DNA from 4 places in the Nonomuraea sp. ZG12 genome. Region 1 is predicted to be linked to each of the others. Evidence: riboswitches for the same ligand, from Rfam matches in the RefSeq annotation. Region 1 holds a riboswitch; each other region holds the start of a gene.

What was found. A riboswitch is a leader RNA that binds a small molecule or an ion and turns the genes downstream of it on or off. The one in region 1 is predicted to bind cyclic di-AMP.
Region 2: another riboswitch for cyclic di-AMP. It lies ahead of ACTMTF_RS21895 (hypothetical protein); the one in region 1 lies ahead of ACTMTF_RS38005 (coiled-coil domain-containing protein).
Region 3: another riboswitch for cyclic di-AMP. It lies ahead of ACTMTF_RS01265 (C40 family peptidase); the one in region 1 lies ahead of ACTMTF_RS38005 (coiled-coil domain-containing protein).
Region 4: another riboswitch for cyclic di-AMP. It lies ahead of ACTMTF_RS06105 (D-alanyl-D-alanine carboxypeptidase family protein); the one in region 1 lies ahead of ACTMTF_RS38005 (coiled-coil domain-containing protein).

What each region holds. Positions count from the first base shown of each region.
Region 1 covers NZ_JBQHCW010000022.1:14,229-18,650, reverse strand. The annotation lists gene ACTMTF_RS38020 (phosphotransferase enzyme family protein) at 1-280, opposite strand, end outside; gene ACTMTF_RS38015 (hypothetical protein) at 433-861, opposite strand; gene ACTMTF_RS38010 (hypothetical protein) at 994-1,221, opposite strand; gene ACTMTF_RS38005 (coiled-coil domain-containing protein) at 1,401-2,327, opposite strand; cyclic di-AMP (ydaO/yuaA leader) riboswitch at 2,387-2,521, opposite strand; gene galT (galactose-1-phosphate uridylyltransferase) at 2,588-3,667, opposite strand; gene ACTMTF_RS37995 (DeoR/GlpR family DNA-binding transcription regulator) at 3,664-4,422, opposite strand, start outside.
Region 2 covers NZ_JBQHCW010000007.1:256,623-261,044, reverse strand. The annotation lists gene ACTMTF_RS21915 (SAM-dependent methyltransferase) at 1-176, opposite strand, end outside; gene ACTMTF_RS21910 (hypothetical protein) at 358-549, shown strand; gene ACTMTF_RS21905 (erythromycin esterase family protein) at 546-1,778, shown strand; gene ACTMTF_RS21900 (DUF5302 domain-containing protein) at 1,860-2,060, shown strand; cyclic di-AMP (ydaO/yuaA leader) riboswitch at 2,225-2,362, shown strand; gene ACTMTF_RS21895 (hypothetical protein) at 2,544-3,371, shown strand; gene ACTMTF_RS21890 (alpha/beta fold hydrolase) at 3,502-4,362, shown strand; gene ACTMTF_RS21885 (hypothetical protein) at 4,417-4,422, opposite strand, start outside.
Region 3 covers NZ_JBQHCW010000001.1:283,471-287,892, forward strand. The annotation lists gene ACTMTF_RS01255 (NYN domain-containing protein) at 1-1,172, shown strand, start outside; gene ACTMTF_RS01260 (NlpC/P60 family protein) at 1,257-2,222, shown strand; cyclic di-AMP (ydaO/yuaA leader) riboswitch at 2,588-2,746, shown strand; gene ACTMTF_RS01265 (C40 family peptidase) at 2,877-3,320, shown strand; gene ACTMTF_RS01270 (hypothetical protein) at 3,442-4,239, shown strand; gene ACTMTF_RS01275 (M48 family metallopeptidase) at 4,250-4,422, shown strand, end outside.
Region 4 covers NZ_JBQHCW010000001.1:1,307,170-1,311,591, forward strand. The annotation lists gene ACTMTF_RS06090 (cupin domain-containing protein) at 1-292, shown strand, start outside; gene ACTMTF_RS06095 (fumarylacetoacetate hydrolase family protein) at 289-1,125, shown strand; gene ACTMTF_RS06100 (maleylpyruvate isomerase family mycothiol-dependent enzyme) at 1,125-1,847, shown strand; gene ACTMTF_RS06105 (D-alanyl-D-alanine carboxypeptidase family protein) at 1,863-2,780, opposite strand; cyclic di-AMP (ydaO/yuaA leader) riboswitch at 2,794-2,930, opposite strand; gene ACTMTF_RS06110 (MerR family transcriptional regulator) at 3,018-3,425, opposite strand; gene ACTMTF_RS06115 (hypothetical protein) at 3,682-4,059, opposite strand; gene ACTMTF_RS06120 (hypothetical protein) at 4,328-4,422, opposite strand, start outside.

The DNA.
Region 1 (4,422 bases):
CGGTCTCGATCACCATGTCCCCGCTGGGCGCGGCGACCGGCTCAGGCACCTGGAAGGGAAGTCCGGCCTGCCGTAGCCGCTGCAGGATCCGGTGCTCGGCGCCGACCTGCGCGGCGGACAGGGTCTGGCTGACCCGGAGCACGAATCGGAGGCCTCCCTGGCGGAGCAGGAACGTCTGGTTGTTGGTCCCCTGCTCGGCTCTGCTGATCGTCGTGTCCAGGGGAAAACCCCACGCTGCTAGCAGCCCGGCCATGAACTCCAGGTCGGCGGGCGCGGTCATGCGCCCCATTCTGGCGGCATGCCCAGGCCGGCGCGCAACCGGTTATAGGCCCTCTCATATCAAGAGTCAGCAAGGGGTTCCAATTCTGGCCGACCAGCCGGGGCCGCGCTTTTCTGACTCGGGTAGAGCTGAGGTACGACCAGAAGCGGCCATCAGTCGATCGTGAGCCGAGGACTGGCAATGCAGGCGTTCAGGTCGATCTGTCGACAGGTGGCCAGGGTGCGCCCTCGGCGGCGCAGGTGAGTGAGGAAGAGACTGCTGGCGGCGAGTTCGGCGCGTGCCCGGTAGGCCGCTCCAGGCTGGAGTGCGGAGCCGTTGAGGTGTCTGCGGAGGCGTCGCAGCAGGTGGGTGCGCGCGAACAGAGCAATGATGGGGCCGTGCTGGTCCAGGGTGGCGTGGGTGAGCGGGGCACGTCCGGCGGCGATCTCGGCCAGGACGTCGTGGGCTCGGCTACGGCCTAAGTGGGAGAGGGCGGCCTGGGCGTTGTTCGTCGCGAGAATGGCCTCTCGCAGCGGAAGTAGTGCCGCTGCGATGCTTCCGTCAGTTCCGGTGAGCAAGGCGTCCACGCGATCGGCGAGCATGCAACTGAAGCACGCGGGGGCCTGGTGCCGGTGCGGCCGCCCGCAACCACGACGGGTGGCGCTAGCTCGCCGCAGTTGGAGCAGGTTACCTTGGCCTGGGTTCGCGGGTAGCAGGTGACGCAGAGTGCGGGCTCACCGTGATCCGGCCTTGCCGGAGTTGATGATGCGGAGCCGGCACGGCGTGCCCGTGAATGCCGCGAACCGCCGGACCAGATCCACCCGGGTCTTGATCGTCGAGGCGGCCGGCAGCCGCTCCCACCCCGTCAGCATCGCGGCGAACACCGCATCCTGCGGGTGCAACGGCACCACGCCGTCCGCGAGCACCAGATGTGCGGCACCCTCCACCGAGACCCGTTGCACCCGAACACCACCTCGCGCCAGATGCGATCCCGTCCGGCGAACCCGGAAAGTGGCAGGCAGTTGGCCACGCACCAACGCACAGGACGACCTCGGCGGACGCCACCCTCACAGACCGACGACCCGCTGAAACGCCTTCTTCAAGAGTGCGAATAGCTCATCAGATGCTACTCGTCCCCTTATCAGTGCATGGAGACGTGCACGTGGTCGTAGTGGTTCTCGGTGACGCTGCCGCGGTCGGACATCGTGCTCCAGCCGGAGCCGTGGTTGATCCGCTGCTTCCAGATGACGTACTTGACGCCGAGCTTGTCGCGGTTGTCGACGGTCCACTCCGCGATGCTGTCGCCGAGCGCGTTGTGGACGGCGCTGGGGAGGCTGCCGCCGGTGCTCATCATGAAGTCGCACGCCCGGCCCAGCGGGTGCTCGCCGCCGCCACCCGAGCGGAAGCAGCCGACCGCGAACGGCAGCTTGAAGTTCTTCTGCAACTGCTCGCGCATCAGCCGGGTGCGGGCGGTGATGTTGTCGGGGCCCGACGGCAGCTGGGGCGCCCAGCTGCCGTCGGAGCGGCGGCCGGTGCTGAACGGGACGAGGTCCTTGAGCTTCTTCTGAATGTCGCCGATGACGTCCTCGGCCTCGTCGCGCTGCTCGGCCACCTCGGCGGTGTCGGCGCTGATGTCGCGGGCCAGCGCCGCAGCCTCGTCCGCGGCGTTCTTCTTCTCGTCGCGCGCGTCGAACACGTCCTGAACCAGGGCCGTCTGATCGGCGGTGACCTGCTCCAGCAGGGCCGCGGCGGCGCCGTCGGGCGGCACCACCAACGCCGGAAGCGGCATGCCGCCGTTCTGATAACGCAGATTGGCGAGCTCGGCGACGCGCCCACGAGCGGCGGTGAGCGCCTCCTCGGCGGCGGCGAGCCGTTTCTCGGCCGCCTCGGCGGCCTGCTTGGCCTTGGCCAGCTCGACCCGCTTGAGGTTGTAACGCTCGATGAGCTTGTCGACCTTCTGGTTCAGCCCTTTGAGCTCGTTACGGAGCTTGGCCTCGGTCGGTTTGGGCTCAGCGGTGGTGGTGGTGACGGTGGTCGCGGACGACACCGTCGCTGGAATGAAGATCACCGCCGCCACGCTGATGACGCCAATGGCAAGGTGCGCGGGGGACGCTGCCGCCACGAACGGGTTCCTCTCCCTCAGCCGACCGGGTTAGCTGACGGGTTCGGGTCAGAGAGCTCCCTACCACCGAAGTGGATTCACCCCAGATGCGGTGGGTCCCCGGCTCCAGGCGACTCGCCCGGATTAGGCGTGGCACAGCGTTACGGCCGTGCCTCAAGGGATATTAGTGGTAGATCCCGGGTAACGCGACTCCAATCGGAAATCAATCAGTGATCTACCTGTGATCGAAGCATGTTCGCGGCCTCTTCCGGGGGCACGTCGTTGACGAAGGCGCCCATGGCCGACTCCGATCCTGCCAGGAACTTCAGCTTGCCGGGCGCCCGCCGGATGCTGAACAGCTCCAGGTGCAGATAGCCCAGCTCACGGTCCTGCCGCACCGGCGCCTGGTGCCAGGCGGAGATGTACGGCATCGCGACGTCGAACAGGCCGTCCAGGGCCCTCAGGACCGAGGTGTAGAGCGGCGCGAAGGCGGACCGCTCGGCCTCCGACAGCGCGGCCAGGTCCGGCACCTGCCGGTGCGGGTAGAGGTGCACCTCGAACGGCCAGCGGGCGGCGGCGGGCACGAAGGCCGTCCACAGCTCGTTCGCCGCCACCACCCGAGGCCCGGCCCGCTCGGCGTCGAGCACGTCGGCGTACAGGTTGCGGCCCTGATGCCGCTCGGCGTACCGGCGGGCGGCGGCGAGCTGCAGCTTGGTCCTGGGAGTCACGTACGGGTAGGCGTAGATCTGGCCGTGCGGGTGGAAGAGCGTGATGCCGATCTCCTCGCCGCGGTTCTCGAAGCAGAAGACCTGCTCCACGCCCTCGATCGCGGACAGCTCCGCCGTGCGGTCCGCCCAGGCCTCCATGACCAGCTCGACCTGCTCGTCGGAGAGCCGGGAGAAGGAGGAGGAGTGCTCGGCGGTGAAGCACACCACCTCACACCGTCCCAACCCCGGCCGGACTTCACTCAGCCCGCCCGCTTCCTCATAAGAGCCGATATTTCCGGAAAAGGACGGGAAGCGGTTCTCGAACACCACCACGTCGTAGTCGTGCGCCGGGATCTCCGACGACCGGGTGTCGGACGACGGGCAGAGCGGGCATTCGTCGGCCGGAGGCAGGAACGTACGCGTCTGCCGGTGCCCCGCCATCGCGATCCACTCTTCGGTCAGCGGGTCGTAGCGCAGCTCGGAGGCCACCGGCCGCGGCCCGAGGGGCCGCCGGTCGATCGCGCTCCGGTCGGCGTCGTCGCGCCGGTCGAAGTAGATCAGCTCCCGGCCGTCGGCCAGATGGGTGATGGTGCGCTTCACTGCGAGCCCTCCGCGATGATCAGTTCGCCGGCCCGTTCGGCCAGCTCCATACGTGCGTCCTCGGGCAGCCCCGCGTCGCTGATGACCACGTCGGCCTCGGTCAGCTCGGCGATGGTGCTGATGCCGATCGTGTTCCACTTGGTGTGGTCGGCCGGTACGACCAGCCGGTGCGCGGCGGTCACCAGCTCCCGGTCCGTCTCGGACTCGAGCAGGTTGGGCGTGGTGAACCCGGCCCGCGCGCTCATTCCGTGCACGCCCAGGAAGAGGGTGTCCACGTGCAGCCGGCGGATCGCCGCCACGGCCACCGGGCCGACCAGCGCGTCGGAGGGCGTGCGGACGCCGCCGGTGAGCACCACGGTCCGGTCGGCGCGGGGGTTGCGATGGAAGACGTCGGCGACCGGGACCGAGTTGGTGATCACCGTGAGCTCGGGCACTCCGATCAGGTGGTGGGCCAGCGCCCACGTCGTGGTGCCCGCCGAGAGCGCGACCGCGGTGCCCGGCCGCACGAGCCGGGCCGCGCGGCGGGCGATCAGCTCCTTCTCCTGCTGCTGGCGGGCGGACTTGGCGGTGAAGCCGGGCTCCTCGGTGGAGCCGGGGCCGAGCGCCGTCGCACCGCCGTGCACCTTCTCCAGCAGCCCGCGCTCGGCGAGCACCTCGAGGTCGCGGCGGATGGTCATGTCGGAGACGCCGAGCTCGCGTACGAGATCGGCCACCCGGACGCCGCCGGCACCGCGGACGCGTTCGAGAATCGCCTG
Region 2 (4,422 bases), on a different contig from region 1:
GCCAGGGCGACCTCCCTGATGTCCGAGCCCATCCGGCGGCCCAGCTGGATGATCTGCTCGGCGGCTTCCCGGTCGGCCGGGAAGTTGTCCTTCCCGCCGAGGTAGTAGTCGTACATTCTGGCGACACTGGGCACGGTCGGATCGATGTGTGCCGGAAGCTGCTCGTCCCCTGTCATGCCCTCGCCTCGTTTCCGGTGCTTTGCCAGAAATAGTACGAGTTTTCCGGACTGTGTGGATCTTTGCCGAAAGAAAAATGATCGGCACTTTCTTGGGCGGCAATAAGAAACGTTCGATGGTCGGCTGTGGGCATACTTTGGTCGCCTGTGCCGCCGACGTCGCCATGGCAAGGTGTAGCCCATGGGGATTCTCGGTTTCTTTCTCATGCTTCAGGGGTTCGGCGGCTTGGTGGCCACCTCCTTCGACCGGCACTTCGGTCTGCTGCATCTCTGGCTCGACGGCAGCGCGCACACCGCCCTGAGTCTCGTTCTCGGCCTGCTCGGGCTGGTGCTCCTGGGCGATGCCGTACGGCGCGGCGCGAAGAAGTCATGACCGCTGTCGCCGTCCCGGAAGAGCTGACCGGCTGGCTGGCGGGGCGGGCCATCCGGCTGGCCGCGCTGGAGCCGGGCGCGCCCGTCGCCGACCTGGAGCCGCTGCGGCCCGCTCTGGACGGCGTGCGCGTGGTGGGGCTCGGCGAGGCCACCCACGGCACCCGGGAGTTCTTCCTGCTCAAGCACCGGCTGCTGCGCTTCCTGGTGGAGGAGCTGGGCTTCACCGTGCTGGCGATGGAGGCCAGCGTCTCCGCCGCCGAGGCGGTCAACGACTACGTGCTGCACGGCACCGGCGACGCGGCCGAGGCGCTGGGCGGGATGGTCTTCTGGACCTGGCACACGCGCGAGATGCTCGGGGTGGTGGAGTGGATGCGCGAGTACAACCGCGCCGCGCCCCCGGAGCGTAAGGTGCGTTTCGCCGGGATCGACCCGCAGTATCCGGCGGCCTCGATCGAGTGGCTGGCCCGATACCTGGGGGAGGTCGCCCCGGCGTTCCTGGAGCCGCTGGCCGCGCTCGGGCAGACCCGGCTGGGGGTGGACGGCCCCCTGGACCCGGCCGTCGAGACAGCCGCCCGCCGCCTGGAGGACTTCCTCGCCACCGGGCCCGGATCGGCGGGTGAGGCGATCGCGCATGCCAGGACGCTGCGGCAGAGCGCCGTCCTGGCGTCCCGGCCGATGCGGCACGCCGACCCGCAGCAGACCGTCGGCGCCGTCCGTGACCTGTTCCTCGCCGACAACGTGGACCGGCTGCTGGGCGACCCCGCCGTGAAGGTCGCGGTGTGGGCGCACAACGGCCATGTGATGTCCGGCAACCACGGCGGCGGCCCCGTCCCGGCCATGGGCCGGCACTTGCGGCAGCGGCACGGCGCCGCCTACTACGCCCTGGGGCTGCTCATGGGGGAGGGGGAGTTCAGGGCCAGGCGGATGCGCTTCGGCAGGCCCGACACGCGCAAGCCGCCCGTGCGGAACCGGGTGCCGAGCGTCGACAACGCCACGATGGTGGAGGCCAGGCTGGCCGCCGCCTGCCCGGACGACCACCTGCTGGACCTGCGCACCGGCGAGCGGTCGGAGGGCGTGGCGCGCTGGCTCGGCAGCCGTCTGCACGTGCGCGCCTACGGAGCCGTGGTCAGCCGCCTCACCTACAAGTTCCGCTTCGCCCCGACCGTGCTCGCGGACGACTACGACGGCCTCGCCTTCATCCGCTCGGGCACCTGCTCCACGCCGCTGTGACCCGGAATCGCCGATCCCCGGTTTCGCGCTGTAAGGAGCGTCATGCCAAGCTGTGTATGTCCCCAACACCAGGAGGTCCTCATGGCGGAATCACCGGAGCCGGAAGTCAGCGAAACCCCCGAGGACGAGATGAAGCGCAAGTTCCGCGAGGCGCTGGATCGCAAGCGCAACCAGCAGGCGGACACGGGTGCGGGTGGCAGGGGCGCCGACGCTTCGAAGATCCACGGAGCACACGGGCCGGCTGCCAGCAAGCGATCGTTCAGGCGTAAGAGCGGCGGCTGAATCGGGGGATTCGCGGGGGTACGGCATGCCGTACCCCCTTTTTTCTTGACCTTCTTAGGTAGATCTTCGACCGATTCATGGCATTTGCTTTGCGTTTGTCCGGTTTGGCCTATAAGTTGAGTGGCGTTACCAGGCGGTGACCTGGCCCTTCAACAGGAAGAGGCGGCCGCCTGGCGCCGAATCCCGCGCCTCCGCGGGAACCGGGGACCCATCTCCTGGGGTGAATCCGGCCTTCGCGGCCGGTAGGACATCTCCACGTCCGAACCCGTCAGCTAACCCGGTAGGCGAGATGGAGAGGACGAACTCACCTGTGCTCCGTTCCCGCGTACCCCCAGCCCGCGTAACGTCACCAGCCGCCCACTGAGCGGCGACTTCCCCCAAGCTTCTCCGCGCTCCGCGTAGCGTCCGTCGGCCTTTCGCTGCCCGGCTACGCCCTCAAGCGAGCGCGCGCTTCCCCATACCTAACGAAGGATTCCCTTTTTCATGTCTGCTCGCTTCGGCATGCGTTCCATCACCCTGCTCGCCGGCGCCGCCACTGCCGGCGTCCTGGCCTTCGGCGCCGGCCCCGCCGCCCACGCCGATGTCGACGACACTCAGAAGGTCCTGCTCAAGGGCTCGACCACGGCCTCGTACTTCTGGGACGACAACTCCGGCCGCGCCGGCGACACCGGCCTGCCCGCCAGCGGCAAGCCCATGCAGAAGGGCATGGCCGCCAGCCCCAGCTGGCCCCTGCTGACCGAGGGCTACGTGGTCTACAACGGCAAGAAGATGCCGTTCTTCGTCGGTGACCGCGGCCCCGGCGCTCCCTCCAGCAGCGGCGTCATGCTGGACCTGGACTCCAAGACCTTCGCCGAGCTGACCGGTGGCACGTTCAACTCCCGGACGCTGATGGTCGACGACAACGGTGGCAAGGGCCACATCAAGGTCGAGTACGTCATCACCAAGTGGGGCAAGGGCGTGGGCAAGAAGAACCACCCGGTGGCCTTCTCGACCGGCGCCTGGTCGCGTAAGGACGCCAACCCGGCCAAGCCGCCGCAGATCCTGGCCGAGAAGAAGATCGAGAAGGGCGAGTCGAAGGTCGTGGAGGGCAAGCCTCTCGCCGACGCCTCCGCCCGCGCCGGTTCGGGCTCCGGCGGCTCCGCCGTCTCCGTCAAGGCGACCGCGTACGCCGGCCCCTCCAGCCCCGCCGCCGCGGCCGCGACCGAAGAGCCGAGCGGCGTCGCCGGTGCCGCCCTCGCCGGCGGCCTGGCCCTCGTCGGCGGCGGCGCCATCCTCGGCCGCGACCGCATCCGCCGCCTCATGACCCGCTGACCCACCCCTCACCGCACGCGACACCCCCCGCCGACCCCTGGGGATGGTTCTGCGCCGACCTCCGTCGACCCCCCCCCGCCGTCCTTGGGTTTGGCTTTACGCCAGGAGCATTTGACGGTAATTGTCATCTGTGATCTCGCGTGCATCGGTCAACGGCATCGAACTGGCCTACGAGAGCTTCGGCTCGCCTGACGGGCGCCCTCTCCTACTGATCATGGGGCTGGGCGCCCAGCTCATACACTGGGACGACGAATTCTGCTCGCTACTGGCCGAGCAGGGTCACCACGTCGTCAGATTCGACAACCGCGACGCGGGCCTGTCCACCCATCTGCACGCCGAGGGCGTCCCCCTACCGGGGACGCCCTCGGCGTATCTGCTGGACGACATGGCCGACGACGCGGCGGGGCTGATGGAGGTGCTCGGCTGGCCCGCCGCGCATGTGGTGGGCGCGTCGATGGGCGGCATGATCGCCCAGACCCTCGCCTTCAGGCACCCCGAAAGAGTGCTCACCCTCACCTCGATCATGTCCACCACGGGCCCGTCGGCGGCCCCGCCCACCGAGGCGGCCGGCGCGGTGCTGTTCGCCCCGCCGGCCGGCGACCGGGAGGCGGTGCTGGCCCAGGCGCTGGCGAACCGGGCGGTGATCGGCTCGCCCGGCTTCGAGCTCGACCGGGAGCGTTTCCTGCGGCTGGCCGCCCTGGCCTACGACCGCTGCCACGACCCGGCGGGCACCGCCAGGCAGTTCGCCGCGATCATGGCCTCCCCCGACAGGACCGAGCCGCTCGGCGGGGTGGACGTGCCCACGCTGGTCATCCACGGTGACGCGGACCCCCTGGTTCCGCTCGCCGGCGGCCAGGCCACCGCGGCGGCCATCCGGGGAGCCGAGCTCCTGGTCCTCCCCGGTATGGGGCACGACCTGCCGCAGCCCCTGTGGCCGGAGATCGCCGATTCCATCACGAAGCTGACCTCAAATTCGGCCGGAAAAGCGTAGGTTTGTGACGACGGCTCGCGCCCGCCGCGCCCGGACGCGAGCCGCCGCGATCTGTCAGAC
Region 3 (4,422 bases), on a different contig from region 1:
GCGCCAGGCTGGGCAGCGCCCCCATCGCCGCCCAGCTGGAGAACGACAAGGAGTTCCGCGAGGCGGTCGCCGAGTCGGTGGCCGCCGGCTGGCCGGAGCTCATCGCCTCACTGGCCGAGGGCAACGTGCCGCCCGCCGCCGATCCGGTGCTCGTCGCCGCGGCGGCCTACCTCATCCGGCCCCCCGGCTGGGCGGAGATGGTGGAGTCGGCGAGGGCGGATCTGGAGCGGTCTGCGGTCGCGGCCGAGGGATCCGAGCGCGAGGAGGTCGTCTCCCGGCTGCGCGAGCAGCTCGCCGCCCTGAAGAACACCGCCAAGGAGGAGGCCGAGCGGTTGCGCGAGCAGCTCAAGTCCGCCCGCGCCGAGAACTCCGACCTGCGCCGCAAGCTGCACGAGACGCGCGAGCGCACCAAGGCCGCCGTGCGCCGCGCCGATGAGATGGCGCACGCCGCCGAGGACGCCAAGATCGCCGCCTCGGCCGCGGGCAGCGCCGGCGAGTCCGAGCTGCGGCGGCTGCGCGAGCGCCTGGCTGACGTCGAGAAGCAGCTCGAAGCCTCGCGCCGGGCCGCCCGCGAGGGCAGGAGCATCGAGGACGCCCGCATCAGGGTGCTGCTCGACGCCCTGCAGGACGCCTCGGCGGGGCTGCGCAGAGAGCTGGCCCTGCCCACCACGATCAGCAAGCCCGCCGACTCGGTCGCCGCGGCCACCGGCGAGCGTCCTGGGGTGCGCGGGGTGCCCGCCCGCGCGCTGGCCGACGACGACCCCCAGCTGCTCGACCAGCTCCTCGCGCTGCCCCAGGTGCATCTGATCATCGACGGCTACAACGTGACCAAGTCCGGCTACGGCACCCTCACCCTCGCCGACCAGCGCACCCGGTTGATGACCGGCCTCGGCGGGCTCGTCGCCCAGACCCGGGTCGAGGTGACCGCCGTGTTCGACGGCGCCGAGCTCAACTCGCCAGTGCAGGTGGTCGCGCCGCGCGGGGTGCGGGTGCTGTTCAGCGCGCCGGGCGAGATCGCCGACGACCTGATCCGCCAGCTCGTACGCGCGGAGCCGCCGGGCCGGGCCATCGCCGTGGTCTCCTCCGACCGCGAGGTGGCCGAATCGGTGCGGCGGATGGGAGCCAGACCCGTTCCGTCTGGACTGCTGCTTCGACGGCTGGGCCGCGCCTAGATTACAAATATGACGTTTAGGTGAGACTTACCCCGTCACTTCTGTACTATTTCGCCCCAGGTATATCCCCTGGGAGGCGACGCTGTGAGGTTGGGCCGGATACCCCTGGCCACGGGTCTTGCGATCGGGCTGCTGCTGACCCCGATGGGAGGCGCGCTGGCCGATCCCAAGCCCACGGTCAGCCAGGCCAAGGCGAAGCTGAAAAAGCTCAATGACAAGGCCGACAAGGTCGTCGACCGCTACAACACGGCGACCGAGAAGTACAAAGAGGCCAGCGGCCGCTACGCCAAGCTCAACGAGAGCTACAAACGCAAGCTGGCCACCGTGGCCGATCTGCGCGAGCAGGTGGTCGCGATGGCCGTCGACACCTACAAGATGGGCGACTACACCTCGTTGCCCACGATGATGACCAATGACGAGCCCGGCGACATGCTGTACAGCATGTCGCTGACCCAGCAGCTCTCCCAGGAGCGAGCCGACAAGCTCGCCGCCTTCGACCGGGAGAACCGCGGCCTCAAGATCGAGCGCGACAGCGCCCAGGACGCGCTCGGCGACGCCGACAAGGAGCGCGACGCGGTCAGCAAGGACCGCAAGGAGATCCTGGCGCTCATCGCGCAGCAGAAGAAGCTCCTCAACAGGCTCGGCGCCTACCGCGCCGGCAATCCCAACAGCACCGGTCTGAAGTACACCGGTCCGGCCTCGGGCAACGCCGCGGCGGCGCTGTCCTTCGCCTACGGCCAGATCGGCAAGCCGTACGTCTTCGGCGGCACGGGACCGGGTGGGTTCGACTGCTCCGGCCTCACGCAGGCCGCCTGGCGCGCGGCGGGCGTCGAGCTGCCGCGCACCACCTGGCAGCAGTGGACGGCCGGCCGTGCGGTGGACATGAACGACCTGCAGCCCGGCGACCTCATCTTCAGTCAGGGACTGGGGCACGTGAGCATCTACGCGGGCAACGGTCAGATGGTGCACGCACCGCAGACCGGTGATGTGGTCAAGGTGGTCTCCCTTTCCGCCTACGGCAGGAGTTTCGCGGGCGCCCGCCGCCCGTGATCCACACCCTTCGAGCCGGGTCCCGGAACATTTCCGGGGCCCGGTTTCGTGCTTTCCAGGCGTGAATGGATGTGACGCATGTGACAAGAGGTACGGATGGGACCTGACAATTCATTCAATCGTCAACTGTGAGAAGGGTCACTTTTCAATAACGAACCCCCATATCCCAGCAGTGGTGGAGGACTTGACTCTCCCTTTGTCTGATCTTGACTGAGGCACTCAGGCTTTGCCAGATCGCGACGACCGGGCGTAGCTTCTGGCCTCGCGGCGCCACGCCATGTCGCCGCGGACCGCCATCGGATCTTCCGAGGTGGACCGATGAACATTCCAGCCGGTCGCCGCCCCCGCCCTTGTAGACGAATGGAGGCGGTGACCTGCCGAGTCCGTGCAGCCAGGAGGCACGGAGCCGGGGACCCAGCGATCCGCGTTTCCGGATCAGGGGTGAATCGGCGCGACACGCGCCGTAGGGCGACTTCCAGGCCCGAATCCGTCAGCTAACCCGGTAGGCGTTCGTGGAAGATCCAAGGAGAAATCCTGTCTACCTCTTCGCAGAACCCCCGTCTGTCCCGCATCGCCCTGAGTGGCGTGGCGCTGACCATGACCGTGACAGCCGGAGGGATGGTCCTCCCTGCCACGTCGGCGCAGGCGGCGACGATGAGCGAATCCTCCGGCTCCTCCGGGACGAAGGCGGCCAAGTCCGCCAAGTCCGCGAAGCGGGCCAAGGTCGCTCGGCAACAGCTGATGGCCGGTAAGGCGGTCGCGGTGGCCAAGAAGCAGATCGGTGACCCGTACCGTTACGGCGGCACCGGACCTGGTTCGTTCGACTGCTCGGGTCTCGTCCAGTTCGCCTGGAAGAAGGCCGGAGTGAAGATCCCGCGCGTCACGTACAGCCAGTTCGCGCGCATCAGGACGAAAGTCTCCTACAAGAACCTGCGGGAAGGAGACCTGCTGTTCTTCCGCGGGCTCGGTCACGTCGGCATGTACGTCGGCGGCGGCAAGATGATCCATTCGCCGAGGACAGGCGAACGGGTGCGCATCGAGAAGCTCGCGGGATGGCGCAAGTCGTCGTTCGTGGGCGCGGTACGTCCCGGGTTGTGATCCCCGGTCCGAAGGCCCCGTCCCGCCCGGGACGGGGCCTTCGGCCGTCCCGGGCCCATCAGACCGCCATCGGGCCGTCTTCGGGGCGGATCTGCCGTTCGGGCGGCTACCATCGGGCATCGTGTCCGTGCGGGTGAGCCGTCGAGCGGTGCTGGCGGCCCTGCTGCTGGCCGGGGCCGCCACGGCCAGCGCTCCGGACCTCGCCGAGGTCCCGGCCCCGTGGGGTGACGAAGCGGTGGTCGTACGAGGGAGAAGCTCTTCGGTCGCCGGGCGCCACGCGCCCGCCGAGCTCCTCCGCGACCTGGCACGCCGGGCCGACACGGCCGGGCGGCGGGTGGCGGCCGTGCTGGGCCGGCCGGTGCGTCCCGTGGTCCTGGTGCCCGGCTCCGCCGCCGAGGCTGCCGGGCTCGCCGGGGTGGCGTCGGTCGACGGGCTGGCCGCCGTGGCGGACGACGGCCGGGTGATCGTGGTGCCCGAGTTCTTCGCCCGGCTCACGCCGACCGGCAGGGACGTGGTGCTGACGCACGAGCTGACCCATGTCGCCGCGGGCACCGGCGGGCTGCCGATCTGGCTCTACGAGGGTTTCGCCGACTACGTCGCCTACCGGGACGCCGGGCTGCCCGTGCGGGTGGCCGCCGCCGAGCTCGCCGCCGAGGTCAGAGCGGGACGAATCCCCCGCCATCTGCCGGGACCGGCGGACTTCGCCCTCCAGGGCGACGGCGCCAGGCTCGCGCGGGCGTACCAGGAGGCCTGGCTGGCGTGTCGCTTCCTCGCCGGGCACCGGGGTGAGAGGACCCTGGTGAGGCTCTACCGTGAAGCTCAGGCGGGCGGCGTCGACGGGGCGCTCGCCTCGCTGGGGCTCTCGACCGGCATGCTGACGGAGCGGTGGCGCGCGTACATGCGCGACCAGCTGGCGTGAGGGGACGCGAATGGACCAGAACAGAAACGACGCGGCGGACGACGACGTCGGCGTCACAGAGGCGGGTGAGGTGGCCGTAGAGGCCGGCGAGGTGGCCGTGGAGGCCGGCGAGAGCGCCGAGCCCGCCGGTCGAGCCGCGCCCGGCGACGGCGCTGGACGGCCCGCAGCGGGGCGACCCGCTGG
Region 4 (4,422 bases), on a different contig from region 1:
GGAGATGCACCGGATCCGGAGCGGCGCGGAGACCGCGCCTCGCCAGGAGGTCGGCTCCTCGGTGTACCAGGTCTTCGACGGCAGCGGGCGGGTCACGGTCGGTGACGTGTCCTGGTCGGTCACCCGGGGCGATCTGTTCGTCGTCCCGTCCTGGACGCCGTTCTCGGCCAGGTCCGAGGCCTCGGCGTCCGACTCCGACGCGGGCGCCCTCGATCTCTTCAGATTCAGTGACGGGCCGATCTTCGAGGCGCTGCACCTCGACCGCGCCCACGTGGAAGGACGGAACGCATGAAGCTCGCCACCATCCGCACCGCCGACGGCGCCACCCGGGCCGTGCGCGTCGAGGGGGAGACCCTGGTAGACCTCGGCCTCAACGACGTCGGCGAGCTGCTCACCCGGCCGGACTGGGCCGCGCGAGCCGCGCGGGGGTCGGGAAGCACAGTGGCGAGCGTCGGTTACGCGCCGGTCGTCCCCCGCCCCGGCAAGATCGTCTGTGTCGGCCTGAACTACCGCAACCACATCCTCGAAATGGGCCGGGAGCTGCCGCGCCACCCCACGTTGTTCGCCAAGTACGCCGAGGCGCTCATCGGGGCCGACGACGAGATCCGGCTCCCGCCGGAATCCGGGCAGGTGGACTGGGAGGCCGAGCTCGCGGTCGTCATCGGGAAGACCGTGCGGCGCGCCGGCGAGACCGACGCCGTCGCGGCCATCGCCGGGTTCGCCCTGTTCAACGACGTCACCATGCGCGACTGGCAGTACCGCTCGGCGATGTGGTTGCAGGGCAAGACCTGGGAAGGCAGCACGCCGTTCGGCCCGTACCTGGTCACCCCCGACGAACTGCCCGGCGGCACCCGGCCGTCGCTCACCCTGACCGGATCCGTCGACGGCGAGACCGTGCAGCGAGCCGACACCTCGGACCTCGTGTTCGACCCCGTCGACCTGGTGCGCTACGTCTCCACGATCGTCACGCTCAGCCCGGGTGACGTCATCGCCACCGGCACCCCCGGCGGGGTCGGGCACGCCCGGAAGCCCGCCCGGTACCTCGCCGACGGCAGCGTCCTGACCACCGAGATCACCGGACTGGGCCGGTCCGAGGCCAAGGCCGTCGCCGAGTCGGTGGCCTGATGGCCGCGGGCAGGAGCCGCGCCGACAGCCTGCGCTGGACGGCCCAGGGCACCGAGATCTTCTTCGGCGCCCTGGACACCCTGCCGGACGACCGGCTGCTCCGGCGGACGGCGCTCGACGGCTGGACCGGCGGGCACCTGCTGGCCCACGTCGCCGCCAACGCCGACGCGCTGGTCAACTTGGCCCAGTGGGCGCGCACCGGGGAGGAGACGCCGATGTACGCCTCCCCGGCGCAGCGTGACGCCGACATCGAGGCGGGTGCCGCCCGGCCGGCGGCCGAGCTGCGCGCCTGGGCCACGCGGTCCGCCGGCACGCTTCAGGAGCGGCTCGCCGAGCTGGACGAGCGGCAGTGGGCCCGTCAGGTCCGCACCGCCCAGGGCCGCACCGTCCCGGCCGGCGAGATCCCCTGGATGCGGGCCCGTGAGGTCATGGTCCACGCGGTCGACCTGGGCACGGGCGTGGGCTTCGACGCCCTCCCGGCCGACTTCCTCGCCGCCTTGATCGGCGACATCACCGCCAAACGGTCCGGCGCCGGTGACGGACCCGCCCTCACCGTCACGGCCACCGACCACGACGGCGAGTGGTCCACCGCGGGCGCCGGCGGCTCCACCCCGGTGACCGGCACCCTCGCCGGCCTCGCGGCATACCTCTCCGGCCGGGGGACGGACGGCGTCACCGGCCTCGGCGGCCGACCGGCGCCGGAGCTGCCCCGGTGGCTCTAGGACCGCGTGCCGGGCTCATCGGTCGTCGGCGGCCGCCGCCCAGTCCAGCAGGGCCTGCGCGGTCTCGAAGCGGCGGCTGGAGTCGGTCTCGCCGAGGAGCACGCCGATGAGACGGTCGCCGTCGTGCTCGGCCGCGAAGGCGAGGGTGTAGCCCGCGGCCCGGGTGTAGCCGGTCTTCACGCCGAGGACGCCCGGGTTGCCGAGCAGCCGGTTGGTGTTCTTCCAGCTGTACGAGCCGTGCTCGGACGTGGCGCTGACCGAGTGGTAGCGGGTCGAGGTGACCGTCCTGAGGGTCTCGTCGTCCAGCAGCGCCTTGGCGAGCATCGCCTGGTCACGGGCGGTGGAGTAGCCGCCGCCCTGGTACGGCATGCCGTCGGCGTTGACGTACATGGTGTCGTTCATGCCGAGCTCGCGGGCGGTGGCGTTCATCTCGGCGACGAACGTCTTCACGCCCGGCCCGTAAGCGCGGGCGAGCGCGTGCGCCGCGTCGGCCCCCGAAGGCAGCATCAGCCCGTACAGCAGGTCCTCGACGGTGAGGACGTCACCCGCGCGCAGGTAGGCCACCGACGCCCCGCCCTGGGCGCCGTACCGGACGTCCGCAGCGGTGATCTTGACCTTGTCCGTCGGCTTGGCCTGCTTGAGCACGGTGTAGGCGGTCATCGCCTTGGTGATGCTGGCGACCGGCCGGCGCAGGTCGGCCTCCTTGCTGAAGCGCACCTCGCCGCTCTCCGCGTCCATCAGGTACGCGGCGCTGCCGAGCACGGCGGGAGCGTCTGTGACGGGGGATCGGGTCTGGGTGGCGGCCGTGGCGTCGGCGGTGACGGCAGTGGCGGCCGGCGAGGCGGCCTGCGCGGCACCGGCGCCGACGGTCAGGGCGCCGGTGGCGACGGCGAGGCCGAGCAGGGCATGGCTGAGCCGGTTGGTGAGACGCATGAAAAAGGCTAGCTCCTAGCTTCCATACCGCCTACCGGGTTAGCTGACGGGTTCGGGCGTGGAAGTGCCCTACAGCGCGGATATGCGCTGATTCACCCCAGAAAGTGGGTCCCCGGCTCCGCCTGACGGCGGATTAGGCGGCCGCGCGAAGGCACGGTCCGGGCAATGAACAGCAACGGCCGCATGTACGGGACCGCCGCTCGCAAGCCCCAAACGTAGCAAACGGGTATAAATCGGTCAAGAATTGTTATGATCGCCCGCCCACGAGGGGGTCGCACCCCGTGTACGGGGGGCGGAGCAGTGATCCGGGTGCCGGGCGAAATCGATCACCCGGTCCAGCTGGGCGAGAGCATGCTCCAGCTCGGCCATCTTCGCCGCGATGCGGTCGCGCTCGACGGACAGGACGTCGAGGACCTCGGGCGTCGCGGTGCCGGCGTCGACGCAGGGCAGCACGTGCAGGATGGTCCGGCTCGGCAACCCCGCGGCGTAGAAATGCTGGATGAGGCGGACCCGCTGGACCGCGGACTCGGGGTAGCTGCGCTGCCCGCTCGCCGTGCGCTCAGGATCGAGCAGGCCCTGCTCCTCGTAGTACCGCAAGGCCCTGGTGCTCACTCCGGCGCGGCTCGCCACATCCCCGATGCGCACGATGATCTCCTTCGGTGCCGACCTGCCCTTGACGTCAACGTCAACTATCAGCGTAGCCGCGTCGCACGTGACGAGCGGTTGCGCATGAGGAGGAACGCTTCCGCAGGGACATCACCGACCAGATCGCCCTCGCACCGGCGCCAACCGCGGCATCGGCCGCCGGTTCGCCGCGGAGCTCCTGAAGCGCGGCGCGCGGACGGTGTACGCGACCGCCCGCCGCGTCGTACGGACAGCGGGGCCCGGACCGGTGCGCCGCTCAGAGCAGCCGGGGCAGTCCGTAGCGGAGGGCCCGGATGAGGAGGGACCGGGTGAGCCAGCCGAGCCCGGCGGTGAACAGCGGCGCCCAGAACAGCGGGCTGAGGGAGTAGACGATCACGAACACGAGCGGCACCCACGGCTCGTGCACCGCGCGGTACAGCAGGGTGGTCTTACGCAGCCTGATCACGCGGGCGATGTCGGGCAACGCGAAGAACAGCAGGACGGCGACGGAGGCCACCACGCCGCTGGTGAGGCCCTGTGCGATCGCGAAGCCGCCGGCGAAGACCGTGGCCACCCACCACGCGATCTTCCTCAACCACGGCCTGCGCTGCTCGGGATCTGCCGGTACTTCGTCGTATGGGAGTTCGAGGGTCACCCGACCAGCGTAGCCATCCGGAGGTAGGGAGGCCTCTCCTCCCGGATCACCGGTGGGCGTGACTTACCTGGACGGCCGTTTCTCGAAGAATGAGGGGCACCCCCTCGCCGCAGCGGTTCCAGCAGGCGCAGGGCGCGGCTCCTGCTGACCCTGTCGCTCGCGACCGCGTACGACCCTCGCCAGCTGCGGGAACTGTTCGAGGAGCACGGCAAGCCGCAGGCGGCGAAACTCTCCTGAGAGACCTCCCGGAAAGCCGTCCGGCGGCGGCTCACGCAGGGTCGGGGCGCCTCCACAGGAGGATGGCGGACGCGTGTGCGGACCGGTGGTACGAGGGCAGGTCGTCGCCGGTCCAGTAGACCTCGA